DNA from 2 places in the Micromonospora rifamycinica genome. Region 2 is predicted to be linked to the other one. Evidence: riboswitches for the same ligand, from Rfam matches in the RefSeq annotation. Region 2 holds a riboswitch; the other holds the start of a gene.
The links. Region 2 has a riboswitch for cobalamin ahead of GA0070623_RS02000 (CbtB domain-containing protein). Riboswitches for the same ligand answer to the same signal wherever they lie in the genome.

Region 1 (4,478 bases), 1.5 Mb from region 2:
AGCAGGTCCGCTCCCGGCTCGGGGCCGGCAGGCCGCACACCGTCGTGCTGTCCGACCGCGCATGGCCGTCGCGGTCGATCGGCGACTACCGGAAGGCCCGGCACCACGGGTTTCGTGATCATCTTCGGTGGGACGTCGCCGCCGACACGTTGGTGCTCACCGGCAGCCGCGAGGCGTTCGAGCTGGAGGCCGACCAGGTCCGTGCCCTGGCCGAGGAGTGTCCCGCACACCGCGCCCCGGAGACACACTGCTGCGCCGAGATCGGTATGGGCGTGAACCGTTGCCCTCCCCACCAACGGCGGCCGTACGCCACACTGCACGCCGAGTACTCGTCGACAGCCTGAGCCACCCCGGAGACAGCTGCGCCACTCCTCCTGCGGCATGTGCGGACACTGCGGTCGGTCGAGGCGACGGGCCGGTCCGGCCGGCTCGGCTCGGCCGGGCTCAGCTCGACGTGGCTCGGCTCAGATCGGCCCGCTCGCGGTCGCAGGGACCGGAATCCGGTGGACCGGTCGGGTCCTGGTCGTCGAGGATCGGCGGGTGTCCGCTCCCGTACGTCAGATCCGTGCTCGCTACTCGGCTGCGACCATCACCGTCTACCAGGCGTACCCGCCGCAGATCGCCCTGCCGTCGGTGTCGGCCGGTCGTTTCGTGGCCCCCTTCAAGCGGGACCGGATGACGTGGATCAAGCCGTCCTTCCTGTGGATGATGTACCGCTGCGGATGGGCCACCAAGCCCGGACAGGAGCGGGTGCTGGCCATCGAGATCACCCGCGAGGGGTTCGAGTGGGCACTGGCACACGCCTGCCTGAGTCACTACGACCGGAACATGCACGGCGACAGGGCGAACTGGTCACGACAGCTGAGGAGCAGCCCGGTCCGGCTTCTCTGACCAGGCTTTCGACCGCATCGGCCAGCTCGGAAACCTCCCGACGGCCGTCGAGTTCCACGGTGGCGCCACGTCGCAGCAGCGGCTCCACGGTGTGCACGTACCGGGCGATCTCCGCGCGCTGCTCAGGCATCCTCCCATACGGGTTGCTCCGGTGGGCGACCCGTCGGAGGAGGACCTCCAACGGTGCGCTGAGCAGGACGATGTGCTGGAAGCGATGGTAGAAGCGGACCTGGTTGTCCACCGTCCCGGACACGACCAACTCGCGATGCCGAGCGAGCAACCCGCTCATCCGGTGCTCGTCCCAGGTCCCGTCGGGCAGCTCCCGGCCACCGTAGTCCGTGTCGACGGTGCGGAAACCCCGGCGGCGCAACTCATCGAGCACCGTGGTCTTACCCACGCCCGTACGGTACCGGGCGACGAACGTCCGCTACGTCACCTCCGGACACCCCGTGACAGACCGTCGCGGCGAGGGATTCCGCGGAGCCTCCGGCACGGCGTCGTTCGGTCGCGCGACGCCATGCCGGATCAGTCCCGTGGAGACGGCCGCCGTGACTCCGGCGGCCTGGAGTACCGGAACCTGTCCGGCGTACGCGTGAGTCGTGCGTACGCCGGACGGCTCACTGCCAGGGGCCGCTGCGGCAGATGAACCGGGTGGTGCCGCTGTACTGGGTGGTGCTGCCGTCGTAGTAGCTGTAGCTGGCCCGCACGGGGTGCCCGAGGTTGCTGGCCGGGCAGGCGGCGAAGAGGGTCGGACCGGCGGTGGTGAAGGTGCCGACGCTGCCGGAGTACCAGGTGATGCTCCAGGTCGTCGTGCCGGTGCTGCTGGCGTCGCAGAGGAACTGCGAGGCGCCGGACTCGCAGAACGGCGCCGGGGCGGCGGCGAGGGCCGGGGCGGCCCCGGCAGCGGCGAGGCTCACGGTGGCAAGGGCGGAGGCGGCCAGAACCTTGACGGTGGTACGCAGGAAACTCCTCCCACGGTGATCGAGAAGTAACTCACTGCTACACCAGGGTAGCCGCCGCATAGGCGTACCTGGATTAGCTGTTCGGTCCATCAGCCACCCGCTGCCGCCAACGGTCGTGGTGCACCGCCTCGGCGAGGGGCCTGCGCCGCCGCCACCCGTGCCGTTCCAGGTCGGGCACCGCCTCCAGGTGGGTGACCGGGCCGACGCAGAGCCAGGCCACCGGCCGGATACCGGCCGGCACCCCCAGCAGTTCGGCGAGGAACGGCTCCCGGTAGAAGGACACCCACCCGACACCCCACCCCTCGGCGGTTGCGGCGAGCCAGAGGTTCTGGATGGCCAGACAGACCGAGTACAGACCGGCGTCGGCGATGGTGTGCCGCCCGAGCACGGCCGGACCCCCGCGCCCGGGGTCATAGGTCACCACGATCGACAGCGTCGACTCCAGCACCCCGTCGATCCTGATTCCGGCGAACCGCTCGGCCGCCGCGCCGTCCAGACTGGCCGCGAACGCCGCCCGCTCGGCCTGTACGTGCCGGTGGAACCGGCGACGGACGGCCGGATCCCGCACCAGGATGAAGTCCCACGGCTGCGAATAGCCGACGCTGGGTGCGGCATGAGCGGCGTCGAGAACCCGGTGCAGGGTGTCGGCCGGCACCGGCTCCCCGGTGAACTGCGCCCGGACGTCCCGGCGGCGATGAATGGCGTCATAGAGTTCCACAGGCAGGCTCCCGCTGCGCTCGGCCCACCCCGGTGGGTGGGCGGTCGACGCGAGGCCGGTCTTCGGACTCCCGGATCGACGCCGACCCGTCCGCCTTCCCAGCCGTACGGCCAGTGGCTGCGCTCCTCGCGCCTGGACGGTCGCTCCCCGGTCACCGCGGCGGGCCCGTGCCGGATTCACACCGGCTTCCCGATTCTCCCCGCACCCGCGGGGCACCTCGCACGATCGTGCCGTCGGCGATGCTAACCCGCCTCGACGACACAGGTCGACCACGCCCCGGCACAGCGGTCACGGCTCCGGAGACGGAGCTCGGCACGGGTCGCGTGGCCAGCGCTAGATTTGACGTTCACACGGATGTCAGGGTTGACCGGGGGGTCGGATGCGGATCGGTGAACTCGCCAGGCGCACCGGCGTGAGCGCCCGGTCGCTGCGCTACTACGAGCAGCAGGGCCTCCTGACCGCCGTCCGCCTCGGCAACGGATACCGGGAGTACGACGAGCAGGCGGTGCTCCGGGTCGCCTTCATCCAGGATCTCTACGGTGCCGGAGTACCGTCGGAGGTCATCCGGGAGATCCTCCCGTGCTCCAGCGGCCGGCACCCCACCGGCGACTGCTCCGCACTGTACGAACGGGTCCGGCAGATCCGTGACCGGCTGGCCCAGCAGGAGCGTCTGATCGGACAGCGACGGGCGATGCTGGACAGCTACCTGTCCGGTGCCGCCTCTCCCGCCGACCTGGCCGTGCCGTCCCGGGGCACGGCCGCACCCGCTCACCACGTTCCCCCAGGTCCCGTGTAGCGACGGGCACCTCCCGGCGCATCTTGACCTTGACACTGATGTCAGTGTCTAGCGTGAGCGGCATGACAACCGCATCCGACATGAAGGACCGCTACGTCCTCGTCACGGGCGGGTCGAGCGGCATCGGCGCGGCGATCGCGGACGAGTTCGCCGGCCGTGGGGCGAACCTGGTGCTGGTCGCCCGTGACGCCGGGCAGTTGGAGAGGACCGCCGCCGACCTGCGTGAGCGGCACGGCGTCACCGTGCTGAGCGTCGCGCTCGCCCTCGACCGACCCGGCGCTCCCCGCCACCTGATGGAGATCGTGCGCGAGGCGGGGGTCGAGGTGGAGGTGCTGGTCAACAACGCCGCCGTGGGCTCGCGGGCGATGGTGGCGGACAGCGACCCCACCAGGTTGCGTCAACTGGTGGACCTCAACGTCGGTGCCCTGACCGAGCTGACCACCCTCCTCGTCGCCGGCATGGTCCACCGCGGACACGGCTCGGTGGTCAACATCGCCAGCACCGGCGCCTACACGCCGGCGCCGGTCATGGCGGCCTACGCGGCCTCGAAGGCCTACGTCCTCTCGTTCACCCGGGCTTTGTGGGCCGAGACCCGGGCCAGCGGCGTCAGGGTGGTGGCGGTGAGTCCCGGGCAGACCCAGACGCCGATGAACCCTCGGCCGGGCCGTGACAAGCGTCAGCCCGCTCAGGTTGCGCGCACGGTGCTCGCCGCGCTGGAGGGGACCGGACCGGCCGTGGTCGACGGGGGCCGCAACAAGGTGGCCACCGTCCTGATGTGCATGGTGCCCGCGCGGCTCATGGCCACTCTCGCGCTACGGATGATGGCGCGTGGCGGGGCTGCGGCCACGGCGTCTCCACACTGACAGTGCCCCGACACGGGTCCGAGGTGCCGATCGTGCCCGGACCGACGACGTCGGGACACTAGACTCGCCGGCCATGGGAATCCTGACCTTCAGCCTCAACGTCACCCTGGACGGTTGTGTCGACCACGAGGAGGGGATCGCGGACGACGAGACGCACGCCTTCTTCACCCGGCTCATGGACGAGAACGGGGCGATGCTGTGGGGGCGCGTCACCTACGAGATGATGGAGAGTGCCTGGCCGGCCGTCG
Region 2 (4,478 bases):
ACGACGAGCCGGTATCCGGCCCGCCACTGGGCGAAGGCCCGCGCGTCGGCGAGCGGCGTGCCCCCGCCGATCACGCCCCCGGGCGCCTCGATGTCGGCACCGGCATCCAGGAGCGCGTCGATGACGTCCACGTCGTCGCAGCTGGCCGCCCAGTGCAGCGGGGTTTCGCGGTGCGGGCCGGCGAACCGGGCGTCGACGTCGGCACCGGCGGCGACCAGGACGGCCACGGTGGCGGCGCCGTGCGGAAACCGGCCCGGCCAGTCGGTGACCACGTGCAGCAGCGTGCGGGACCTGACCCCGGGGACGTCCGGGCCGGCCGGCCGGTCGACGAGGCGCGCGGTGGCCAGCCCCGGGTGCGCGGTGAGCAGCCGCCGCAGCGTGGTGAGGTCACCGCCGCGGATCGCCCCGGACACCGCGACCGCCAGCGGGTCGTCGACCGGTAGCAGCAGGGATCCACCCGTCACCCGGGCGACCCTACCCGGCGGCGTCCGGAGGCACCGGCCCGGCGGTCAGCCGATGGCCGGTGCGCCGGCTGCGGATCCGACCGGCGGGGCGGTGAACTGGAGCTGCCACCGGGAGCCGTAGCGGCTGAGCCGCACCACCGCCAGCGGGGCGACGTCGAGCCGGAACAGGGCGGCCGTCGGGAGCTGCAACACGTGCCCGACCGCCACCCGGACCACCATCGGATGGGTCACCGCCACCACCCGGCCGCCCCCGCCGAGCCCGCCGTCGAGCCAGGCCCCGACCCGCTCGCGCAGCGCGACGAGGGACTCCCCGCCGTGCGGTGCGGCCTCCGGTGTCTCCCACCATCGCCGCAGCGCGTCCGGCTCCCGGGCACCCACGTCCGCCAGGCTCCGCCCCGACCAGCCGCCGTACCCGCAGTCGGCCAACGCGGCCTCGACGGTGGGGTGCAGACCGAGAGCGTACGCGGTCTGCACCGCCGCCAGCGCCGGGCTGGTCAGGCAGCGTTCCCCGGTGCCCAGCGGCCCGCCCCGTCCCTGCCCGGCCAGAGCGAGGGCGGCCCGCCGGCCGCCCTCGTCCAGGTCATCGTCACCCGCGCCGAACACCGCCCGCCGCAGGGCGGCGGTATGGGCGTGGGCGACCAGCCGCAGGCCGGTCGTCGGGGTCACGGGTGGATCGGTGTTCCCGTGCCGATCATCGGCTCACCGGGCTGACCGACGGCGGACCGCCCGCCGCCGGCCGTCAGTGCGCTGAACAGCAGGCCGAGCGCCGTCCAGAGCACCACCTGGGTGCCGAGGGCGGCCAGCCGGAAGTTCCACAGCAGGGTCGCCGGGAAGTCGTCCGGCACCTCCTGGAAAGCAGGCAGCACGACGTAGCCGACGACGGTGACCAGCAGGAACCCCCCGGTGGCCGCCCCGAACCGCTGCCACGGCGGCGCGTCGGCGCGGATCGACCGGTAGCCGAGCGACCCGGACCAGACCGCCACCAGGCCGAGCACCACCAGGGCCAGGTAGGCCGCGGTGCGCTGGTCGATGGTGTCGGGGTTGCCGACCGCCGGCGGATTGGCCGGGTATTTCAGGAACGGCACGACCACCGCGCCGAGCAGGGCACCACCGGCGAGCAGCAGCGCCGACCGGCCGTCGTCGGTGCCGGGCCGACGGCGGCGCAGGAGCAGGTACGCGGTCGCCAACAGGCCACCCATCGCGGCCCCGAAGAGACCGGTGGCCAGGAACAGGCCGGCGCGCTGGCCGTCCCGGCCGACCAGCTCGTCGGCGTGGTGGTCGTCGGCCACCGGACCGGCATGGGTCGCCGCCTCCTCGATGGCGATGGCCGCTTCGATGCGCGGCTCACCGACGAGGTAGCCGAAGGCCCCCGCGAGCAGGCCGGCGACGAGACCGGCGAGCAGACCGCGGAGCAGGACGCTGGTGAACGTGGGGGGATGACGGACAGGGGTCAGTGGCACGGGACACCGAGCAGGTGCCGGCCGTCGTGCATGAGCTCGTGCAGGTACATGCCGCTGCGCGAGACCGCGCCCTGGTCGAACGCGACCAGGTAGGTGAGCAGCAGGAGTACGGCGACGACGGCCAGGGCCGCCCCCCACACGCGGGCCGACCCGACGGGGTGGACCAACGGCTGGGCGGAAGTGGGACTCGACATGGGACACGAACCTTCCCGGGGATGACGCGTCCCCATCGCAAGGCTGCGGACGACCGAGCGTCCTGGCTCGCGGATCCGTCGACGACGGAACCGCTCACAGTGGCGCGACCGCGCCGGATTCTCACCGGCTTACCTCGCGACGCCGCAGATAGTGGATCGACCGTAACGGCGCGACCCCCGACCGGTCAATCGTCACCACGTGGAATGTGAGCCGACCGGTCGGGAACCGGCGACGCGGCGGGTCGACCGTCCGCGTCCGGCGGCCCATCCCGGGGCGGCCGGACGCGGGTCATCGGCCGGCGGGTGCCGGTGCGGTGGCGGGACGGCGTCGTCGGGAGACTGCACCCAGGACGGTGTCGACGGCGAGGAAGGCGAGCAGGGTGAGCCCGAACAGGGGCAGCGCCCAGCCGACCGCCGCGGTCACCGGCACGCCGACGAGCAGGACCCAGCGCGGTAGGCCACGGACGCCGCCCCGGGCCGGTGGGGTGCCGGCGCGAGCGCGCCGGTCGCTGCGGGTGGGTCGACGTTGCCACCACATGCGGTAGCCCCAGACGATGACGCAGAGCAGCCCGAGGGCCAGCGCTGCGAGCAGGATCTGGTTGACCGGGCCGAAGAGGACGCCCATGTGGGCCTGGATGCCGAGGCCGCTGAGCTGGGCCAGCAGCGGCCAGTCGGCGAAGTCGCTGCGGGCGGTGACCGTGGCCGTGGCGGGGTCGACGGCGACCCGGTCCTTCGCGACGGGCCAGGTGTTGTCGACCTGGGTGACCGTCCAGGCCGAGCCCGGCTCGGGGGCCGGGGCGATCTCGACCGGACCGGCCAGCCCGGCCGTCCGGGCGGCGGTCAGCACCCGGTCGAAGGCGGCCGACTCGACCACTCCGCCCCCTGTGGACATGCCGTGATGGCCGCCGCCGGTGTCGGTCGGGTTGCCCGGCGTGGCGGTGAGGGCGGTGGAGAGCTGCGGGGCGCGGGCGTCGAGCGAGTCGAGGCCGGCACCGAAGTTCGCCCCCGCGTACCGGGACCAGGTCAACCCGGTCGCCGAGAGGAACAGCAGGCCGACGGTGAGCCACACCCCGAGGGTGGCGTGCCAGCCCCGGGTCCGGCGGACGCCCCGGGCGGCGGACAGGTCCGGCACGAGCAGATGCCGCACGGTGGCCCGGGAGGCGCGGCGGCGACGCCACCACAGCACGACCCCGCCCAGCGCGATGACCCACAACCAGCTCGCGGCCAACTCCGAGTAGTGCCGGCCCGCCACCCCCAGGTGCAGGTTGCGGTGCAGGTCGTCCAGCCAGGTGGTGGCCGGCGTGGAGCCGAACCAGGTGGTCAACTGGCCCTGCACCCGGGCCGTGTACGGGTCGACGTACACGGTGTGCTGCTTCTCGCCGTACTCCGGTGCCGAGAACACCACCCGCGTGGTCCGGTCGCCCGTACCGGGCTGCACCGACGTGACGCTGCCCTCGGGGTGGGCGTTGCGCGCCGCCCCGACCTGGTCGGCCACCGGCAGTGGCCGCTCACCCACCCCGGTGACCGTCAACCGGTCGCCGTAGAGCACCCCGTCCACCTGCGGAGCCACCGTGTAGGCCAACCCGGTCAACGCGGCGATCAGCAGGAAGGGAGCGACCAGCACCCCCGCGTAGAAGTGCAGCCGCAGCAGCAGTGCGCCCAACGGTGAACCGCCACGGGTCGGTCGGGTGGGCGGGTCGGCGGGTGGCGCGGGTTCCGGCCTCGGCGGGCCGGACAACTCGGTGACAGACATACTCATCCGATCGGAATAGTCGAAATGAAGCCGTTGGTCGCCCCGTGCCCGCGGGGTGGGTCGGTGTGCGTGGTGCCGGCGTCGCCCGATGAGATAGTCGGAGCGGCCGCCCCGACGGTTCCCGGGAATGTCCCGACCGGCACCGACGCCGGTCGGTGCGGGTGTCCACGCCAGACCGGCACCGGTGCCGGAACCCTCGCCGCGCCGGTCAGGTCCCACCGGTCCGGCCGGGTCGGCACCGCCCGGCGGTGGTCGCGGCTGCCGGCGCTCACCGTGGGGCCGACACCGGAGGGTCCGGTCCCGTCGTCCCGGGGTCGGCCCTCAGCGGCGCGGTGACCGGCGTCGCCAGCGGAGCACACCGACGGCCAGGATGAGGACGACCGCCGCGCCGCCGGCCACGCCCAGGATGGTGCCCCGGCCTCTCCCGTCCCCGGCCGTCACGGCGGCGACGGCCGGGGAGGCCGGCCCGGTCGTGGGCACGGCGGTCGGCGCAGCAGCGCCGGCCGGGTCGGCCACGGTGAACGGGTACGACCCCTGCACCGGGTGCCCGTCGGCGGACACCACCCGGTACGCCACGGTGTACGTCCCGTTGGGCAGGGTGTCGGTC

Region 1: linked by a shared signal. The riboswitch ahead of bluB (5,6-dimethylbenzimidazole synthase) and the one ahead of GA0070623_RS02000 (CbtB domain-containing protein) in region 2 are both predicted to bind cobalamin.

The regions. Positions count from the first base shown of each region.
Region 1 is NZ_LT607752.1:1,965,103-1,969,580, forward strand. It holds gene GA0070623_RS08005 (hypothetical protein) at 1-344, shown strand, start outside; partial or broken gene GA0070623_RS08010 (DUF4291 family protein) at 541-885, shown strand; gene GA0070623_RS08020 (hypothetical protein) at 1,509-1,808, opposite strand; gene bluB (5,6-dimethylbenzimidazole synthase) at 1,927-2,571, opposite strand; cobalamin riboswitch at 2,608-2,806, opposite strand; gene GA0070623_RS08030 (MerR family transcriptional regulator) at 2,951-3,367, shown strand; gene GA0070623_RS08035 (SDR family NAD(P)-dependent oxidoreductase) at 3,430-4,230, shown strand; gene GA0070623_RS08040 (dihydrofolate reductase family protein) at 4,304-4,478, shown strand, end outside.
Region 2 is NZ_LT607752.1:477,750-482,227, forward strand. It holds gene GA0070623_RS01985 (ankyrin repeat domain-containing protein) at 1-464, opposite strand, end outside; gene GA0070623_RS01990 (histidine phosphatase family protein) at 510-1,130, opposite strand; gene GA0070623_RS01995 (CbtA family protein) at 1,127-1,924, opposite strand; gene GA0070623_RS02000 (CbtB domain-containing protein) at 1,915-2,118, opposite strand; cobalamin riboswitch at 2,153-2,294, opposite strand; gene GA0070623_RS02005 (PepSY-associated TM helix domain-containing protein) at 2,408-3,871, opposite strand; gene GA0070623_RS02010 (copper resistance CopC family protein) at 4,193-4,478, opposite strand, start outside.